One region of the Rhodococcus sp. OK302 genome, then DNA from elsewhere that is predicted to be linked to it. Evidence: riboswitches for the same ligand, from Rfam matches in the RefSeq annotation. Region 1 holds a riboswitch; each other region holds the start of a gene.
The links. A riboswitch is a leader RNA that binds a small molecule or an ion and turns the genes downstream of it on or off. The one in region 1 is predicted to bind S-adenosylmethionine.

Region 1 (5,781 bases):
GATGTCGAGGCCGGAATTGAGCAAGCGGGCGCGCAGGTCTCGCGGTGTCCTGATGGAATTGTTGGTGAGCACCATGTACGGAATCTCGTTTGATGCCAACTCCGCGAGGAAGACGTCCGCACCGGGCACCAAGTGCTCTTCGTGGACAAGAACTCCGTCCATGTCCATCAGGTAGGTCCACTGGGTTTGATCCGCGGTCTTGGTCATATCTCCAGTATGTGGGAACGGCGACTGAAGTGGGCAGTTAAGCGAGCAAACGCCACAGACCGATCAAGCCGACGACGACGATAGTGCCGCGCAACGCGGTCGGTGAGAGTCGGCGACCGTAGCGGGCTCCGAGCACTCCTCCGGCGAGTGACCCCACGGCAATCAATCCCGCAGCAGCCCAGTTGATTTGATCGAATCGTAGGGTCGTGTACATGACGGCTGCGACGATATTGACGATCAGTGCGAGTAGGTTTTTGGCGCCGTTCATTCGCTGCAAGGTTTCGGGCAGGATGGCACCCATCACGCCTATCAGAAGAATGCCTTGCGCGGCGGTGAAATACCCGCCGTAGATGCCGACCGCAAACGTTCCGCCGGTCAGAAGCATCAGCCGTGTGGGCGAGAGTTCCATTTCGGCAGTGGAGCGCTTCTTCGCCCAGGCCTGGATACGTGGCTGCAGAACAACCAGTGCCAGAGCGAGGATCAGCAAAATCGGAACGATTGTTTCGAACAGTTTCTCGGGGAGATGCAGTAGCAGCCAGGATCCCAGAACAGCGCCCGCAAATGACGCCGGAATCTGCCAGCGCAGTCGATCCCATTGCCCCGACAGTTCGCGTCGATATCCCCAGGTTCCCGACACCCCGCCGGCAACCAGTCCGACGGCATTGGACATCGTCGCGGTTACCGGAGGCATGCCGAATGCAACGAGCGTCGGGAAGGTAATCAGGGTTCCGCTTCCCACGACGGCGTTGATTGCGCCCGCACCTACGCCGGCCAGCAGGATGATAAATGCGTCGAGTCCACTCACGTTGCAGACGGTACGGCAGGGCTGATCGGGGACCGCTCGGTGGCTCGGTACCGCAGTTTCGGCTCTTCCAGTCAACACCGTGTTTTGATCTTCGGACAGTGTTGAAATCAGTGCGAATTCAACCCCCGGCCGATTGCATTTCCCTTGCAACGCAGGGAAATACAACATTTGACGACGGCGAATTCTGCGTCTAGTCTTTGCTCACCATCCAGAGCGACCGAGAGACCTGGCTCGTCGACGTCGCAGCAACCCACCGAACCTTCGGGAGCGGGTGCTACCGCCAGGACCGATGGAAGGCATCACATGGGTTCCACTTCGCACGCGCCACACAGTCGGCGTCATATCGACCTGTGCCGCACGGCTTCGTGCCACTGTCTCTGACTCTCGATCACCTTCCGCCCCCGCGCAGTTGCGTTCCCCCTTCCCGAAAGGCCTATTTGTGATGTCCATACCGCCAGGTAGCGCGCAGTGAGCGCACCCACTGATGTCCGTCCCGACGAGTCGGTAGCCGAACAGAAACTCCCGGATTCGGAGCTTGTAGTCGCTCGAACCTGGCATCCGTTTCGGTGGGTGATCAGCGCGATCGTGCTCGTTCTTCTTGCCCAGTTCATTCACGGACTTGTTGTCAATCCGGGCTGGGACTGGCCGACATTCGCCCAGTACTTCACCGCGAAATCGGTGCTGGCTGCGCTGTGGATGACGATCAAGCTGACGTTGTGGGGAACGTTCCTCGGGTTCGGCCTCGGTGTCTTCCTGGCGCTCGGCCGACTGTCGAAGAATCCTGTACTGCAGGTGATCGCCTGGACCTACATCTGGGCGTTCCGCTCGATTCCGCTGATCGTGCAGTTGCTCTTCTGGTTCAACATCACGTACCTCTACCAGACGCTTTCTCTCGGAATACCGTTCGGCCCGGAGTTCTTCACGTTCCAGGTCAGTGGTGTAATCGGTGGATTCACTGCAGCAGTAATAGGTTTGGCACTACACCAGGCTGCGTACTCGGCGGAGATCATCCGATCCGGCATCATCTCGGTAGATCACGGACAGATCGAAGCGGCCCATTCTCTCGGTATACCTCGCAGTCGACAGTTCTTCAAAATCATTCTGCCGCAGGCGATGCGGGCGATACTTCCCAACGCTGCCAATGAAGTGATCGGACTTTTCAAGGGCACGTCCATCGTCTCGACCATGGCGATCGCCGAGCTGTTCTATCAGGTGCAGGTCATCTTCGGGCGCAACGGCCGAGTGGTTCCACTGCTGATGGTCGCAACCATCTGGTACATCATTCTCACCACACTGCTGTCCATCGGCCAGTACTACGTCGAGAGGCACTACGCCCGTGGGTCGGCACGTGCTCTCCCGTTGACCCCTTTGCAGAAGGTGCGCAACAAGTTCGAAGAGATTCGCGATGCGCGTCTCGACATTCCGAGAGGTGCTACGCGATGACTGCAGAACTGATCGACAATGCGGCGTATGCCGTTGAAGCGCGTGGGATCCATAAGTCATTCGGCGCCTTGGAAGTGCTTGCCGGAGTTGACCTCCTGGTCCGCAAGGGCGAGGTGACGGTCATCCTCGGGCCGTCCGGTTCCGGCAAGTCCACACTGCTGCGCACTCTCAATCATCTCGAGAAGGTCGATCGTGGCACCGTGCGCATCGACGGAGAACTGATCGGATACCGGCGCAAGGGAAATCGGCTCCACGAACTCCGCGACCGCGAGATTCTGAAGCAGCGCTCGCGCATCGGGTTCGTGTTCCAGAACTTCAACTTGTTCCCACATCTGACCGCACTCGAGAACGTCGTGGAAGCACCACTGTCGGCGCAGAAGCGCGACCGTGACGAGGTATACCGAGAAGCGAGGGCTTTGCTCGAAAGGGTGGGCGTAGCCGACAAGGCCGACCAATATCCGCGGCAGCTTTCCGGTGGCCAGCAGCAGCGTGTTGCTATCGCCCGAGCCTTGGCACTGCGGCCCGCAGTGATTCTCTTCGACGAACCGACGTCGGCGCTCGACCCCGAACTGGTCGGCGAAGTTCTCGAGGTACTGGCCCAATTGGCCCGTGACGGAGCCACTCTGGTCATCGTCACCCACGAGGTCGGGTTTGCCCGCGAAGTCGCCGATACCGCCGTGTTCATGGACGGCGGGGTGATCGTCGAGCAGGGTCCTCCATCACAGGTTATCGACAATCCGGTCCACGAACGCACCAAAGCTTTTCTCTCTCGCGTCCTCTGACGCGCTCATAGTCGTTTCCCGAAAGGAATTCTTGATGTTCTCCTCATCCCGTCGCGCTACCTTTCTTATCTCGGGTCTTGCAGTTGTCGGACTCCTGAGTGCTGCGTGCAGCAGTGCCGATGCCGAACCTGATGGCGGAAACACCACTGCTGCTGCGGGTTACAACCTCACTGTGGATCAGAATCGCATTACCGCCGATCGAGTGGACGTGATCGCAGCCGAGGTGCCCCAAGCTATTCGCGACCGTGGCACTCTGCGTGTCACCGGTAGTGCCGGATCTGCTCCGCCTCTGAGGTTCTACGCCGACGACGACAAGACATTGATCGGATCCGAAACCGACTTCGCCTACCTGATCGGTGACGTTCTCGGGTTGAAGGTAGACCTGCAGACAGCCGACTGGGCGCAGAATTTTGTTCGCATCGATTCCGGTGAGGCGGACGCATTCCTGTCCAATGTGACTGTCACAGAAGAACGTAAGGAAAAGTATGACTTCGCGACCTATCGCCTCGACACTTTGGCCTTCGAAGCGAAGAAGGGATCGGGAATCTCCATCAAGGACCCCCAGGACGTCGCGGGACTCAAGATAGCCGTCGGATCCGGAACCAATCAGGAAGCGCTGCTGGTCAAATGGAGTGAGCAGAACGTCGCGGCCGGCTTGGCGCCCACCGACATTTCCTACTACCAGAACACCACTGACTACTACCTGCCTTTGCAGTCCGGTCGTATTGACGCGTACTTCGGTCCGAACCCGTCTTCACAGTTCCATGCCAAGCAGTCGGGTGAAACCGAGGTGGTGGGGGAGTTCTCCGGCGCCGGTGACACTCTGCAAGGTCAGATTGCAGTGTTGGTGAAGAAGGACACCGGACTGATCAAGGCAATCAACGACGCCATCAACCTCACGATCGAAAACGGCACGTACCAGCAGATCCTCGAACGCTGGAATATCACCAGCGAAGCTGTGGACACCTCGCTGATCAATCCGCCCGGTCTCCCGAAGACCAAGTGAGCCGAGACAATGAGTGACATCGTCGATGTGATTGTCATCGGTGGAGGGCTCGTCGGGTCCTCCGCCGCCTGGCAACTCGCCAAGCGAGACCGAAGCGTCGTTCAGCTCGAGCAGTACGGTCCGAAGCACAAACATGGTGCATCGCACGGCACCTCACGCATCTACCGGCAGGCCTACGACAATCACCTGTACACCGGCTTGGCTGCTGCGGCTTTGCCGCTGTGGCGGGAACTGGAGACCACAACCGATATCGGTTTCCTCGAGTTGACCGGGGCCGTCGACCATGGATTACCCGAAGCGGTTCTGAGTAAGGCGCGCATTCTGGTGGAGGCCGGAATCAAGGGTGAGATCCTGACTCCGGCCGAGGCATCCGCTCGTTGGCCGGGACTGCGATTCGACACCACCGTGCTGCATCACCCCGATGCGGGACGATTGCACGCCGACCGGGCGGTGACCGCGCTGAAGGCGGGAGCGGCATTCGCGGGAGCCGAGGTTCGCCACAACACGCGCGTGCTGTCGGTCGTGGAAGCGTCGTACGGTGTCGACGTCATCACTGACGGCGAGGCGCTACGGGCTCGGCATGTCGTGATTGCAGCCGGCGCGTGGACTGGAGAGTTGATCGATCGGAGCGGATTCCGTTCTGCGATCGAGTTGCCGACATTGGTTACGACGCAGGAACAGCCGGCACATTTTGCTCCTCTTGATCCGGGTGTTCATTGGCCCAGCTTCGTTCATCACGCCGGGGCTGAGTTGACCACTGCCGGGATCTACGGACTCGGATCCGATGATGGCATCAAGATCGGCGAGCATGCGACCGGCCCGGTCGTGACTCCGGAAACGCGAGACTACATCGCTGATGCTGCCGGTCAGCATCGGCTGGTGGAGTACGCCGAATCATGGTTGCCCGGTGTGGATTCGGCATCGGTGGAATCGGTCACCTGCCTGTACACCAGCACTCCGGACAGTAATTTCGTCATCGACCGCGTCGGCGCCGTCACCGTCGCCGCAGGCTTCTCGGGCCACGGATTCAAATTCGGGCCGGCGCTGGGCGAACTCGTATCGGATCTGGTAGACGGAAATACATTGCCTCCGGACCTGTTTCGACTGGGCGAGCGAGGAAAATGACCGAAAGACTTGATTCGAGAAATGGAGGAAACGCCGTGACTCTGGAACTCGCGGGAATCGGCGGTGTCGAGGTTCGTTCGGTGTCACAAACGGATCCGTTGGCCGCGCCGCTCATCGCGGAACTTGCCGACGAATACAGTTCGAGATACGGCGGAACTCGTGAAGCCGTGTTCGAGGATCTGACAACGTACCCGGCGGAAGAATTTGCGACGCCGTGCGGAGCGCTGCTGGTTCTGGTTCACGATGGTCAGCCGATTGCCGGTGGAGCATTTCGTCAATTCGATTCCGTTACTGCGGAATTGAAGAGGATCTGGACGTCGTCGGACCACCGGAGGCGAGGCCTCGGAAAGATTGTCGTCCGAGAACTGGAACTGGAGATCGCGCGTCGTGGCTACCGCAAGGTGTACCTGACG
Region 2 (5,781 bases), 1.9 Mb from region 1:
GTTGGTGACAGCCAATGACTACGAGGTGGGTATCTACAACGGTGATACCGGGGTGATCGTCGATAGCGGCGATGGCGTACTCATGGCTGCGTTCCAACGCGGGAACGAGACCTTCGAGTTGCATCCGAGCTCGTTGTCGGCTGTGCAGACGGTGTACGCGATGACCATTCACCGAAGCCAGGGCAGCCAGTACGACACGGTCTCGGTGATGTTGCCGGCGGAGGCGTCGTCGCTACTGACCCGAGAGTTGTTGTACACCGCCATCACTCGCGCACGAACCCATGTACGGGTGATCGGAACGGAGGAATCCGTGCGGGCAGGAGTCGAGCGGCAGGTGCTTCGGGCCAGCGGATTGCGTCGCGAAATTCGGCCCTACTCGGGTTAAGAGTGCGGATGCCGGGTACTTATTGAGGGCATTGCCTCCGCTGTCGACGCTTGATCGAGCGATACCGAGACCCCATATGGAATCCGCAGATGCCCAACCGCTCAGCAATTCGGAGCGCGCTGAACTGGAGAAATTACGCGCCCAACTGGCGGCGACCAGCGGAGAGAAGCATGACGACGGGAAGCACGGTGGCCACTCGCGACTTCGGTGGACCGGCGTCGGGATCCTCCTCGTCTTGATTCTGGTGCTGTCGTTCTGCGGCGTTCTGGCTCGGTATGCGCGCAGCGAAGTGCTCGATACCGACCGCTATGTGCAGACCATCGCCCCGCTGGGGTCCAATCCGGTCCTGCAAGGCGAAATCACCGACCGAATCACCGATGAGATCGATTCCCAATTGGATATCGAAAAGGTGACCGCGGACGCGTTGACGTCTCTGACCGAGAATGCGGAGCGTGTGCCCCCGGTAGTTGTGGGGCTCGCGCCCGTGATTGCGGGTCAAGCGAAATCGTTCATCCATCAGACGGTGGGATCGTTGGTGGCCTCGGATCAGTTCGAAACGCTGTGGATCGAGGCGAACAAACAGGCCCACCAATCGTTGACGGCCGTGTTGACCGGCGATACAAGAGCTGGAATTCAGATCAATGATCAGGGCGAGGTCAGTATCTCGCTTGCACCGATCATCGAAAGGGCCAGCACGGTACTCACCGATCGTGGGTTTGCCTTTGCCGACAAGATTCCGGACGTGAACAAGACGTTCGTGATTTTCGAATCACCGAACCTGGTCAAGGCGCAGCGGGTGGTGTCAGCTCTGGACAAAGCGTCGGCTGTGTTGCCGTGGTTGATTCTGATTGCTGCCGCGGGGGCAATCTGGTGCGCACCGGCCGGGTCGCGTCGACGCGCTCTGGCCTTGGTCGGCGTCAGTATTGCCGTGGCGATGGCGCTCCTGGCGATAGCACTGAGCATCGGGCGGGCGGTGTATCTGGACGATATTCCGTCGGATGTCCTCTCACCTCAAGCGGCGGCGGTACTCATCGACACGCTTCTCTTGCCGCTCAAGACCAGCCTGCGCGCTGTATTCATTCTCGCCATTGTCATCGCGGTGGTCGGCTACCTCACCGGTCACTCGGCGTCGGCCAGTGCCGTGCGCCGCGGGTTCAGCAAGGCTGTCGACTCGGTAAGGTCTCCGAGTGCGGATCGTGAGCCCCGTGCCATCGAGGTGATGTGCGCTAAATACAGTGTGGCGCTTCGAGTTTTGTTTGTTGCGATTGCTGTAGCCGTATTGATTTTCTGGCGATATCCGTCCGGGGTCGTGGTGGCGGTGACAGTGCTCATTACCGTACTGGCCCTACTTGCTCTCGAGCTCATTGCGCGGCCGGCCCGCGCCCGCGGGAACTTGGTCGGTACTCAAAAGATGTGACATGTCGAAACTTTGATGTACCCTTGGGTCAGCTTCACGAGATGCGGTGCCAAGCTCCGACTGGCCGCACACCAACCCCACTGGCGTTCCGGGGTGGTTCGGATGACGAAGCGGTCCGCACCGACCGGTACGGGCAAGAGCGCCCCCGTCCGCGGCGGGCCAAGCCGCAGGAGTTCGTAATGAGCGAAAATGTGTTTGATCACGCTGAGTTGAGTCCCGAAGAGTTGCTCGATCCAGCAACCTTGGTCCCGGGTGACTTGATCGTTGCCGGGGGAGGGCGCGTCCTGGTAGTGGGATTTCCGCAGTCGCACAAGGATTCTCGGGGCAAAATTGTCTTCACCGTGGATACCGTTGCACGCGATGAAACGGCCGGCGTCACAGTCCTCGGAGAGGAAACCGTCTGGCACAGAGATCTTTTCGATCCCAGCAGGTACGAGTACGAGGTTGCCCCCACCCGCAGTGGTCTTCAGGAGATCCGGGCGCTCACGAGAAACGGTGTCAAGGTCGGCGCACTCAGAAGGTCGCTGTCGGACGGCTCGATCGTTGAAATCAGTCCGGCCAGTTCATTTCACCCGTTGCATGCGTTACTTCTCGATCAAGCTCGCAGAGTGCGTACTGCGGCGTGACCGGCGGTATCGGTACCTCCCGGGAACGGGAGGTACCGACACCGGTTCGTCAGACGTACTGCGAGTACGCGGGCAGATCCAGCTGACCGTTGCCGGACAACCCGATCACGATCACCTCCGGCTCGGTCGCGTTGCGTGCGTGGGCAATTGCCCCGGCGACGGCGTGAGTCGATTCCGGTGCGGGGATGATGCCTTCGGCGCGGGCAAATACCAGCCCGGCCTGCAGTGCCTCGTCCTGGCCAACTGCAATGGCGTCCATCAAACCGAGGTTGACAGCGTGCGAGACCATCGGCGACATGCCGTGGTACCGCAGGCCGCCGGCGTGGATGGCCGGGGGAACAAAATCCTTCCCCAACGTGTGCATCTTGAGCAGCGGCGTCAGACCGGCAACGTCACCGAAGTCGTAGCGGTACTCACCCTCGGTCAAGGACGGGCACGCTGACGGCTCGCAGGCGACCAGGCGAGTCTTGGTGCCCTCACGCAGATTGCGTCCGAGGAACGGGAATGTCAGACCAGCCAGGTTGGAACCTCCACCAGCGCAACCGAACACGATGTCCGGTACGGCGTCGCCGGCCTCTTCGAGCTGAACCATTGCTTCCTGGCCGATGACGGTCTGGTGCAGCATGACGTGGTTCAGAACGCTACCGAGGGAGTAGTGGGTATTGGGATCCTGAGCAGCAACCTCGACTGCCTCGCTGATCGCCATACCCAGTGAACCCGAGGTGCCGGGGTGCGACTTCAGCAGTGCGCGACCAGCTTCCGTCAGATCCGACGGCGACGGGTGGCAGATTCCGCCGTAGGCCTCCATCTGGATGCGACGGTACGGCTTCGAGTCGAAGGATGAGCGGACCTGCCAGACCTCGACCTCGAGTCCGAGAAGGGCGCCGGCGAAGGACAACGATGCGCCCCACTGGCCCGCGCCCGTTTCGGTGGTGAGCTTGGTCGTTCCTTCAAGTGCGTTGTAATACGCCTGAGCTACAGCGGTATTCGGCTTGTGTGAACCGACGGGGCTGACGCCTTCGTACTTGTAGTAGATACGCGCCGGCGTTCCCAGGGCGCGCTCGAGCCGGTGTGCCCGGACCAGCGGAGAGGGCCTCCACATGCCGTAGATCTCGCGGACGGTCTCCGGGATCTCGATGTATCGCTCCGTTGCCACTTCCTGCATGATGAGGCTCATCGGGAACAGCGGCGCCAGATCCTCGGGGCCCAGTGGCTCACGGGTACCGGGGTGCAGGTGCGGAGGGACGGGTTCGGGGAGGTCAGCCGCCAGGTTGTACCAATGCGTCGGAACCTTCGACGGGATGGATACGCCCAATGGCTCGAGCGAACGGTTGAGTGGTGTGGTGGTCAACTAACTCTCCTTCATGGATTCGAGTACCTGATACGAGTATCGGGGGATCCAATGCAGGAGCGTGCGGACCACCCGATCTGATTCGGGACAGCACGCAGTTGCGGCTGACCGTCAGCGGTCAAGCCACCAGGTGTGTGTAGGAAGCAAGGTCACGACGCGATGGTACATCGCGGGTTCGGAAGCGGTGTGTGTCGGCTCGGTGAACGGGCCGCAATTCGAGTGAGCACCGTTTGTCTCGAGCTAGCGCCCCTTTCAGCAGGCAAGAACGGGTGCTCACTACACACGGAGGGTGCTCACTCCCGGCCCGAATCACTGCTCCCATGACGTAGCGTGGTGGTGAATCCAGTCCACGAGGTGCGTGAAGGAGCTGCGGCGATGGCAGAGGTGAGTTCACGTGACCGGATGGTCCGCAGCGCAGTCGAGTTGATCAGCCGCAATGGCGTCGACGCGACCTCGTTCAACGACGTGATCAAGCACAGCGGGGCGCCGCGTGGTTCCATCTACCACCACTTTCCGGGCGGGAAGACTCAGCTGATGGTTGAGGCGGTGCAGGCTGCCGGCGCGATAATCACTCGCAGGATCAGTGCGGCAGCAGTCACGGGTTCGCCCGCCGACGTCATCGATGCCGTCGGCGATATCTGGCGTCGTAACCTCGCGCAGTCCGACTACGCGATCGGCTGCCCCGTCATCGCCGGCGGGCTGGCCAGAGCCAGTGAGCCCGAAGTCGCGGAGGCTGCTGCTGAGGTTCTCGCCGGTTGGCAGAAACTCGTCGAGGCTGCGCTGGAATCCGCAGGTTCACCGGCAGTGCAGGCTCAGTCGATGGCAAACCTGACTATCGCCTCGATCGAGGGGGCCGTTGCACTGTGTCAGACGACGCGGAGCATCGAACCCCTCGAACGAGTAATGGCGACCTTGCAGGAACTGTCGAAAATTACTGTGGCGCACCAATATTAAGTTCGTCCGGATGTGCGCCGACGCGGGTGCCGTCGTCGAGCGTCGCAATTTCGCTGAGGTCGAGTTCGGTCAATTCGAAGTCGAAGACGTCGATATTGGCGGCTATGCGGGCATCGTGAACGGACTTGGGAATCACGATCAAACCGTTCTGCAGATGCCAACGAATCAATACCTGCGCCGCCGACTTGCTGTGACGGTCACCGATGCGGGTGATGATCGGATCCGTCAGGAGCGTGTTCGGTTTGGACGCCGGACCCCAGCCGGCGTTGCTGGTGCCGCCGAGTGGGCTCCACGATTCGACGGCAATTCCATGCTCGGCGGCCTTCTCGCGAATCGCGTGCTGGGGGAGGTGTGGATGCAATTCCACCTGGTCCACCGCCGGGAGCAGCCCACCGCGGTCGACGAGAAGCTGCAGGTGGTGGGGTTCGAAATTACAAACACCGACGGCCTTCGCGCGGCCGGATTCTGCGATCTTCTCCATCGCGTCCCAGGTGCGGAGCAGACGTTCCTTGTCCTGGAGCGGCCAGTGAACGAGGTAGAGATCGACGTAATCGACGCCCAGTTTGTCGATGCTCGTATCAAATGCCTTCAGTGCAGGTTCGTAACCCTGATCCGAGTTCCACAGCTTGGTGGTCAGGAAGACGTCTTCGCGGGCAACTGATGAACGTGCAATGCCGCGTCCGACGCCTTCTTCGTTGCCATACGCCGAGGCCGTGTCGATGTGGCGGTATCCGGCCTCGTCGAGCGCAAATCGCACGACGTGTTCGGTTTCGTCATTGGTGGCCTGCCAGACGCCGAGGCCGAGTTGCGGGATGGTTGTTCCGGAATTCAGCGTGATGTCGGGGATGCTCATGCAACCAGGCTATCGAGGTCGTCTGAGGTTTTCCTGGCATCATTGACCTACGTGAATGGAATCCGAATGTTTGCCACCGATCTCGACGGCACTCTGCTGCGCTCCGATCGAACAATTTCGGAGCGTACCGCGCTGGCGATGGAGAATGCGCGGCTCGCCGGGATCGAAGTCGTGTGGGCCACGGCGCGTGCTCGC
Region 3 (5,781 bases), 760 kb from region 1:
GTTGCCGAAACAGCAAGTGTGATGTCGCACAATCCGGGAGGCTACCCAGAGCACCTGGGCTCGCCCGGTCTGATGTCCGCACTCCCCACCTCCAGATACCCATGCCGGGTATCCGTTCTAAGATGAAGACCATGCGACCCCGATCGAGCACCACCATCCGGACGGCCATCCTCGGACTACTCGCCGGAGCGTTGCTTCTCGCCGGCTGTGCGCCGGCCACCGAGGAGCAGCAACCGGCCGGCGGCAGTCTGCTCACGGCACACGGCCTCGACGGACTGAACGCCCGCGAGCTGATCGAACGACTGGACACGATGCTCGTTGCCGACCGCCCCAGCGACCTGATCGCGTCGGTTGGCCCGGAGAATATCCAACTCTCGGACAGCACAGGCAACGAATCGGTCGTCGATCTTCCCGTCGACGAGTTCTACGTCTCGGTCGCGCCGTACATCTCGCAGACGCACAACTGCTTCCGGCATAGCCTGACCTCCTGCCTCGGCGAACTCGGCAACCAGGAGGTCCACGTCCTTGTCACCGACAACGCCGACCACGAAGTGCTGGTCGACGAGACGAGAAGCACTTATGACAACGGATTCATCGGCCTCTGGCTACCTCGCGATGTGGAAGCGACCATGACCGTGAGACATGACGGCCGGGCAGCCAGCACAGTCATCTCCACCAGCGCCGACGCCCCAACCTGCCTGACTACACTCCAGCTCGCCTGAGCCAGGACAGCGTCCGGGAATCTGCTTCGGTCAGGACGCGAGGGTGCGCTGACGCGGCGGCAATCCGAAGCGGCCGAGCACCTCGTCGACAGCCGTCGACGCAGTCACCAGACCTCGTTCTTGAAGCCACGGAATAGTCTCGCCTACAAGATGTTCGAGAGTTCGCGGCAATGCCAGCGGCAACAATGTCACACCGTCGGCGACATCGGCGGCGCGAATATCCGCGATCAAACTTCCGAGCCCGGAGGGAGTTCCGACGTACTGCAGCGACACCGGAACTCTCGAAACCGTCAAGGCACTGTCCAACTGCGCCAACTCTTTACGCGCCGAGCGCGCTTCCGGCGCGATCAGGACTTCAAGATCGACCAACACTGCAACAGTGTCGGGATCACGGCCATCCGCAGCGAGTGCTGCTCGGATACCGGCGCGCTGAACCTGCGCGTCCCGCAAGTCTTTGGCGCGAATCCGAATAACGTTGGCGGGGAAGGCCGTCAAATCAAGCAGGGCTTCACCCTCGGTGAGGTCTACCCAGTAGTCGTTGCCGATCATTGGCAGATTTCCAGGAGCACCTTCGGCGGCCGGGTGGTGCCCGAAGCCGGTCAGCTCGACAGCTACGTGCAGGGAATGTGAAGCGGCAGAAGACATGTGTATCTCCGAAAGTTAGAAAGATGTAGTGGTGAGCGAGACGATCGTCAGCTCGTACACATTCCAAACTTCGCAGTTGTCATGTCTGCCATGCTAGTTGCCTACTCAGGTCAGCGCATTCGAGCTTTCGCTCAGACGCACTCGGTTGTACCGGCGTTGATGTCGGCGCCACCGAGGAAAGTGCGGGTCTCGGGCGTGGGGTTCCAGGCACCGGCGGTCTTTTCGTAGTTCCAATCACACTGATTGGAAACCAGGATGCTCACGGCGTCGATCAGGCGGGTCACGTCATCGGAACTGCTGCCCAAACCGAGGCTGGCGCGCACTGCTCCGCCGGACAGTCCGAGACGCGAGAGCAGCGGGTGCGCGCAGAAGCGGCCGTCGCGAACGCCGATGCCGTGTTCTGCCGACAGGAACGCGGCAACCTCGCCGGCTTCGTAGCCGTCGACCGTGAAGGTGACGATTCCGACGGCGTCGGGAGCGTCGGCCCACAGGCGGAGCAAGTTGACGCCCGCGATTGCAGCCAAACCATCGGTGAGCTGCGCGGTCAGAGCCTTCTCGTGTTCGGCGATGACATCGAAGTCGAGTGCGGTCAACGCGTCGCACGCAGCTGCAATAGCACCGGCACCAAGAACGTTGGGCGAACCGGCCTCGTGGCGGGCGGGAGCGCAGGCCCACTCGGTGGACTCCAACGTCACCTCACGGACAGCGCCGCCACCGGCGAGGTAAGGCTTTGCCTCATCGAGCCAGTCGCGACGGCCGACCAGGACGCCGGCACCGAACGGTGCATACAGCTTGTGGCCGGAGAAGGCGATGTAGTCGACGCCGCATTCCTGCAGATCGATACGACGGTGGGGTGCCAACTGGGCTGCGTCGACGAGGATGCGCGCGCCGCAGCGGTGGGCGATGTCAGCCAGGCGTGCGATCGGCAGGATCTCGCCGGTCACGTTGGATGCGCCCGTGATTGCCAGCAGTGCAGCAGGCTTGGTGCACAGTTCCGCAATGAGACGCTCGATGGTCTCTTCGACGGTATCGGCAGCGGTAACAACGCGAGCATCGTTCCAGGGCAACAGATTTGCGTGATGCTCGATGTCGAGAACAACGGTGCTGCCGGGAACGGACTGAGCCAGGAGGTTCAGCGAATCAGTGGTGTTGCGAGTGAAGACCACAACCTGGTCGTCGGCGCAGTTCACGAAGCGAGCAACCGATTCGCGTGCGTTCTCGTACGTCAGTGTGGAGATCCGCGATGCGTATCCGGCGCCGCGGTGGACGCTGGCGTAAGTGGGGAGCAATTCTGCGATACGGTCCGTGACCTGGGCCAATGCCGGCGCGCTGGCTGCGTAGTCGAAGTTTGCGTACGAACACTCGCCGCCCTGCACGAGGGGAACCTGCAGGTCAGAACCCGAAACCTTGGCAATGGGGGCGGTGGCACAGATCTCGGCACTCAAAACAGCAGTCATCGAAGACAATCCTCACGTTCAAGGACTCATTTTTCGGGTGATGTTCCCGGAAGAGCCCGCGCTTGCCGCATCCGTTTTCGGATACAGCCGGGTCGTCACCCGGAGCACCCCACCGCGGAGGAGGGTTGCCGACCAGCAAGCCGGGGCTGAACACTGGTACTCGTGACCTGGCAACGAGAATGGCAGGAACTTCCAACCTTGTCAACCTTTCGCATTGACGCATCCGGATCCCCCGCACGACAATGCGCCTACCGGCCAGGTTCGAAGCGGCCGAATATCGTTGCCACTCTTACTTTTCCGATCAGAGGTGGCCTCAGTCTCGATGGCTCACGATGTTGATGACGTTGCCGTCCGGTGCTCGAACGAAGAACCGTCGAACGCCCCACTCTTCGGTAGTTATCGGGTGCACGATCTCGAAGCCGAGTTTGCGAGCTTCTTCGTACGCACCGTCGAGGTCATCCGTGTGGACTGAGATAACCGAGTCTTCGGTTGCGGTTGCATCGCGCGTTACAAGCTGGACGTGTTCCCCGTTGCTTGGAGACGTGTACCGAGCCACCCACCCCAGATTGAACTCCTCGGTACTCAAACCGAGATAGTCGGTATAGAAACCTTGTGCAGCCTCGATGTCATCCACTCTGAGATTGGCGGTTATGCGTGTCGCTCTCATGCAATTCTCCTGTCTACGGCGAATGCGTTTGATCATCGTCCGTGCGTTCCGAGGTGTCGAGCATCTTTCACGTGCGACGATCGAATAATGGCGGAGCGATGGTACGAGAGCAGACGCGCCGAACGGTGGATGCACACCGTCACATTGGCCGCCTTGCTAGTTCTGGGCCCGTCCACCATTGATGCCGTGATCTCGGAACACACCGTGTGGAATTGGGTGCGCCTCTCTGCTTGGGTATTCGCGACTGTCGGATTCGCGATCAGGACGGTCCAGTCTTGGAAGAACATGCCCAACCCGCGAAACAGTCGGCTGACGTCAACCGTCGACCCGTCGGAAATTCCGATCGAAGACGTACGCAAAGCCATCGCCTCAACCGACTCACGCATCCCGGCAGTCAAGGCACTGCGCGAGCAATACAACGGCCTCGGGTTGAAAGATGCCGCAGAACTGATTGATGCGGAACTCGGCAAATAGGCCTCTCTACGGCCCGCAGTGGCTACCATCACAGTTACATTTCGGCCTCATCGGCGCCACGAGCCCAAGTGCGACTTCCGCCTGCCATAACCACTTGACCTACAGACTCATTCGTCGATCTTGACAGACCACATCCGCTGAGAGCCGTCACGCCATCGATCATTCCTTGAATTCCAACGAGATTCGTCGCGTCCCAGTCAAATCGGTATCCAAAAACCTTTCACTCCAACATAGTTACTACTCCGATCCTGGCATGTTGCACATATTCGCCCACATTGCACCAACTTTCGTCCAGTTGAGCCATTCGAATGGCGGGGCTACCTTGTAATGCGCAGCAATAGTCCAGTCTTGACTGGAGCTGAGCACGTCGACGATGCCGCCGAAGTGTGCTGTACATGCTCAACTGTTGGAGGAGCAAAGATGACTGCGTTAAAAATGCATGGAAGGGACTGCGGAAACCCGTATTCGTCCCGGCATCGATAGTGATTTTCGGACTGATCGCGTTTGCGGTGATCTACGCGGGAACGGCGTCGGATGCCTTCATCAGGCTTAACAACGCGATCAGTAACGGCGTCGGATGGTGGTACGTCCTCTCCGCCACCGGGTTTGTTGCCTTTGCGTTCTACTGCGGAATCAGCCGTATCGGCAACATCAGACTCGGCCGTGACGACGAGAATCCCGAGTTCGGCATGATGTCGTGGTTCGCCATGCTCTTCAGCGCCGGCATGGGCATCGGTCTCGTGTTCTACGGAGTAGCAGAACCACTTTCGCACTACGTCACACCACCGGTTGCGGGCCGGATCCCCGGATCCACCGATGCCGCCGCAAATCAGGCCATGGAACTCACGATGTTCCACTGGGGCCTGCACGCATGGGCTATCTACGTCGTCGTCGGATTGGGCCTGGCCTACATGACGTACCGCAAGGGCCGTCCACTGTCGATCCGCTGGCTGCTGGAACCTCTGCTGGGTCGCGCCCGAATCGAAGGCAAAATCGGCCACACCATCGACGTCATCGCCATCGTCGGCACCCTGTTCGGTGTCGCAACCTCACTCGGCTTCGGAGTCCAGCAGATTTCCGCGGGCCTCGACTACCTCGGCTGGGTAGACACCGGCAACGGCCTCGTCATCACGATCATTGTCATCGTCACCGCGATGGCGACATTCTCGGTAGCGTCGGGCGTCGCCAAGGGGCTTAAATGGCTCTCCAACACCAACATGATCCTGGCCGCGCTCCTGGCCTTGTTCGTGCTGCTCCTCGGTCCCACACTGTTCCTGCTGCAGTCCTGGGTGCAGAACATCGGCGGTTACATTCAGGCGCTGCCCGAACTGATGCTGCGCACCTCTCCGTTCGCCGAAGACGGTTGGGCCGGCACCTGGACCATCTTCTACTGGGGTTGGTGGATGAGTTGGGCACCGTTTGTCGGTATGTTCATCGCGCGCATCTCACGTGGCCGCACCATCCGGGAATTTGTCTTCGGTGTGCTGCTCGCGCCGACACTCGTCGGATCGCTCTGGTTCACCATCTTCGGTAACTCCGGCATTCTTCGTCAGCGCAACGAGGGCACGATGCTCGACGCATCAGGTGCCGTCGACACCAACACGTCGCTGTTCGTCCTTCTCGACGGACTTCCGTTGAGCACCTTCACGAGTCTCCTCGCGATCATGGTGATCGTGTTCTTCTTCGTCACGTCTGCCGACTCCGGTTCGATTGTCATCGACATTCTCGCCAACGGCGGCAATCTCGAAACCTCCAAGATCACGCGGATCTACTGGACCTTCCTCTCGGGCGCAGCTGCGGCGATCCTCCTCATCGT

Region 2: another riboswitch for S-adenosylmethionine. It lies ahead of BDB13_RS01425 (hypothetical protein); the one in region 1 lies ahead of BDB13_RS10445 (amino acid ABC transporter permease).
Region 3: another riboswitch for S-adenosylmethionine. It lies ahead of BDB13_RS06700 (aminotransferase class V-fold PLP-dependent enzyme); the one in region 1 lies ahead of BDB13_RS10445 (amino acid ABC transporter permease).

What each region holds. Positions count from the first base shown of each region.
Region 1 is NZ_NPJZ01000001.1:2,238,651-2,244,431, forward strand. It holds gene BDB13_RS10435 (HAD-IIA family hydrolase) at 1-207, opposite strand, end outside; gene BDB13_RS10440 (sulfite exporter TauE/SafE family protein) at 245-1,012, opposite strand; SAM riboswitch class I at 1,214-1,308, shown strand; gene BDB13_RS10445 (amino acid ABC transporter permease) at 1,481-2,455, shown strand; gene BDB13_RS10450 (amino acid ABC transporter ATP-binding protein) at 2,452-3,237, shown strand; gene BDB13_RS10455 (ABC transporter substrate-binding protein) at 3,272-4,243, shown strand; gene BDB13_RS10460 (FAD-dependent oxidoreductase) at 4,253-5,368, shown strand; gene BDB13_RS10465 (GNAT family N-acetyltransferase) at 5,365-5,781, shown strand, end outside.
Region 2 is NZ_NPJZ01000001.1:304,890-310,670, reverse strand. It holds gene recD (exodeoxyribonuclease V subunit alpha) at 1-385, shown strand, start outside; gene BDB13_RS01430 (hypothetical protein) at 462-1,802, shown strand; SAM riboswitch class IV at 1,835-1,948, shown strand; gene BDB13_RS01425 (hypothetical protein) at 1,982-2,428, shown strand; gene BDB13_RS01420 (TrpB-like pyridoxal phosphate-dependent enzyme) at 2,478-3,779, opposite strand; gene BDB13_RS01415 (TetR/AcrR family transcriptional regulator) at 4,155-4,733, shown strand; gene BDB13_RS01410 (aldo/keto reductase) at 4,711-5,586, opposite strand; gene BDB13_RS01405 (HAD family hydrolase) at 5,653-5,781, shown strand, end outside.
Region 3 is NZ_NPJZ01000001.1:1,477,817-1,483,597, reverse strand. It holds gene BDB13_RS06710 (CueP family metal-binding protein) at 132-722, shown strand; gene BDB13_RS06705 (hypothetical protein) at 753-1,367, opposite strand; gene BDB13_RS06700 (aminotransferase class V-fold PLP-dependent enzyme) at 1,499-2,824, opposite strand; SAM riboswitch class IV at 2,878-2,992, opposite strand; gene BDB13_RS06695 (VOC family protein) at 3,138-3,491, opposite strand; gene BDB13_RS06690 (hypothetical protein) at 3,579-3,965, shown strand; gene BDB13_RS06685 (BCCT family transporter) at 4,361-5,781, shown strand, end outside.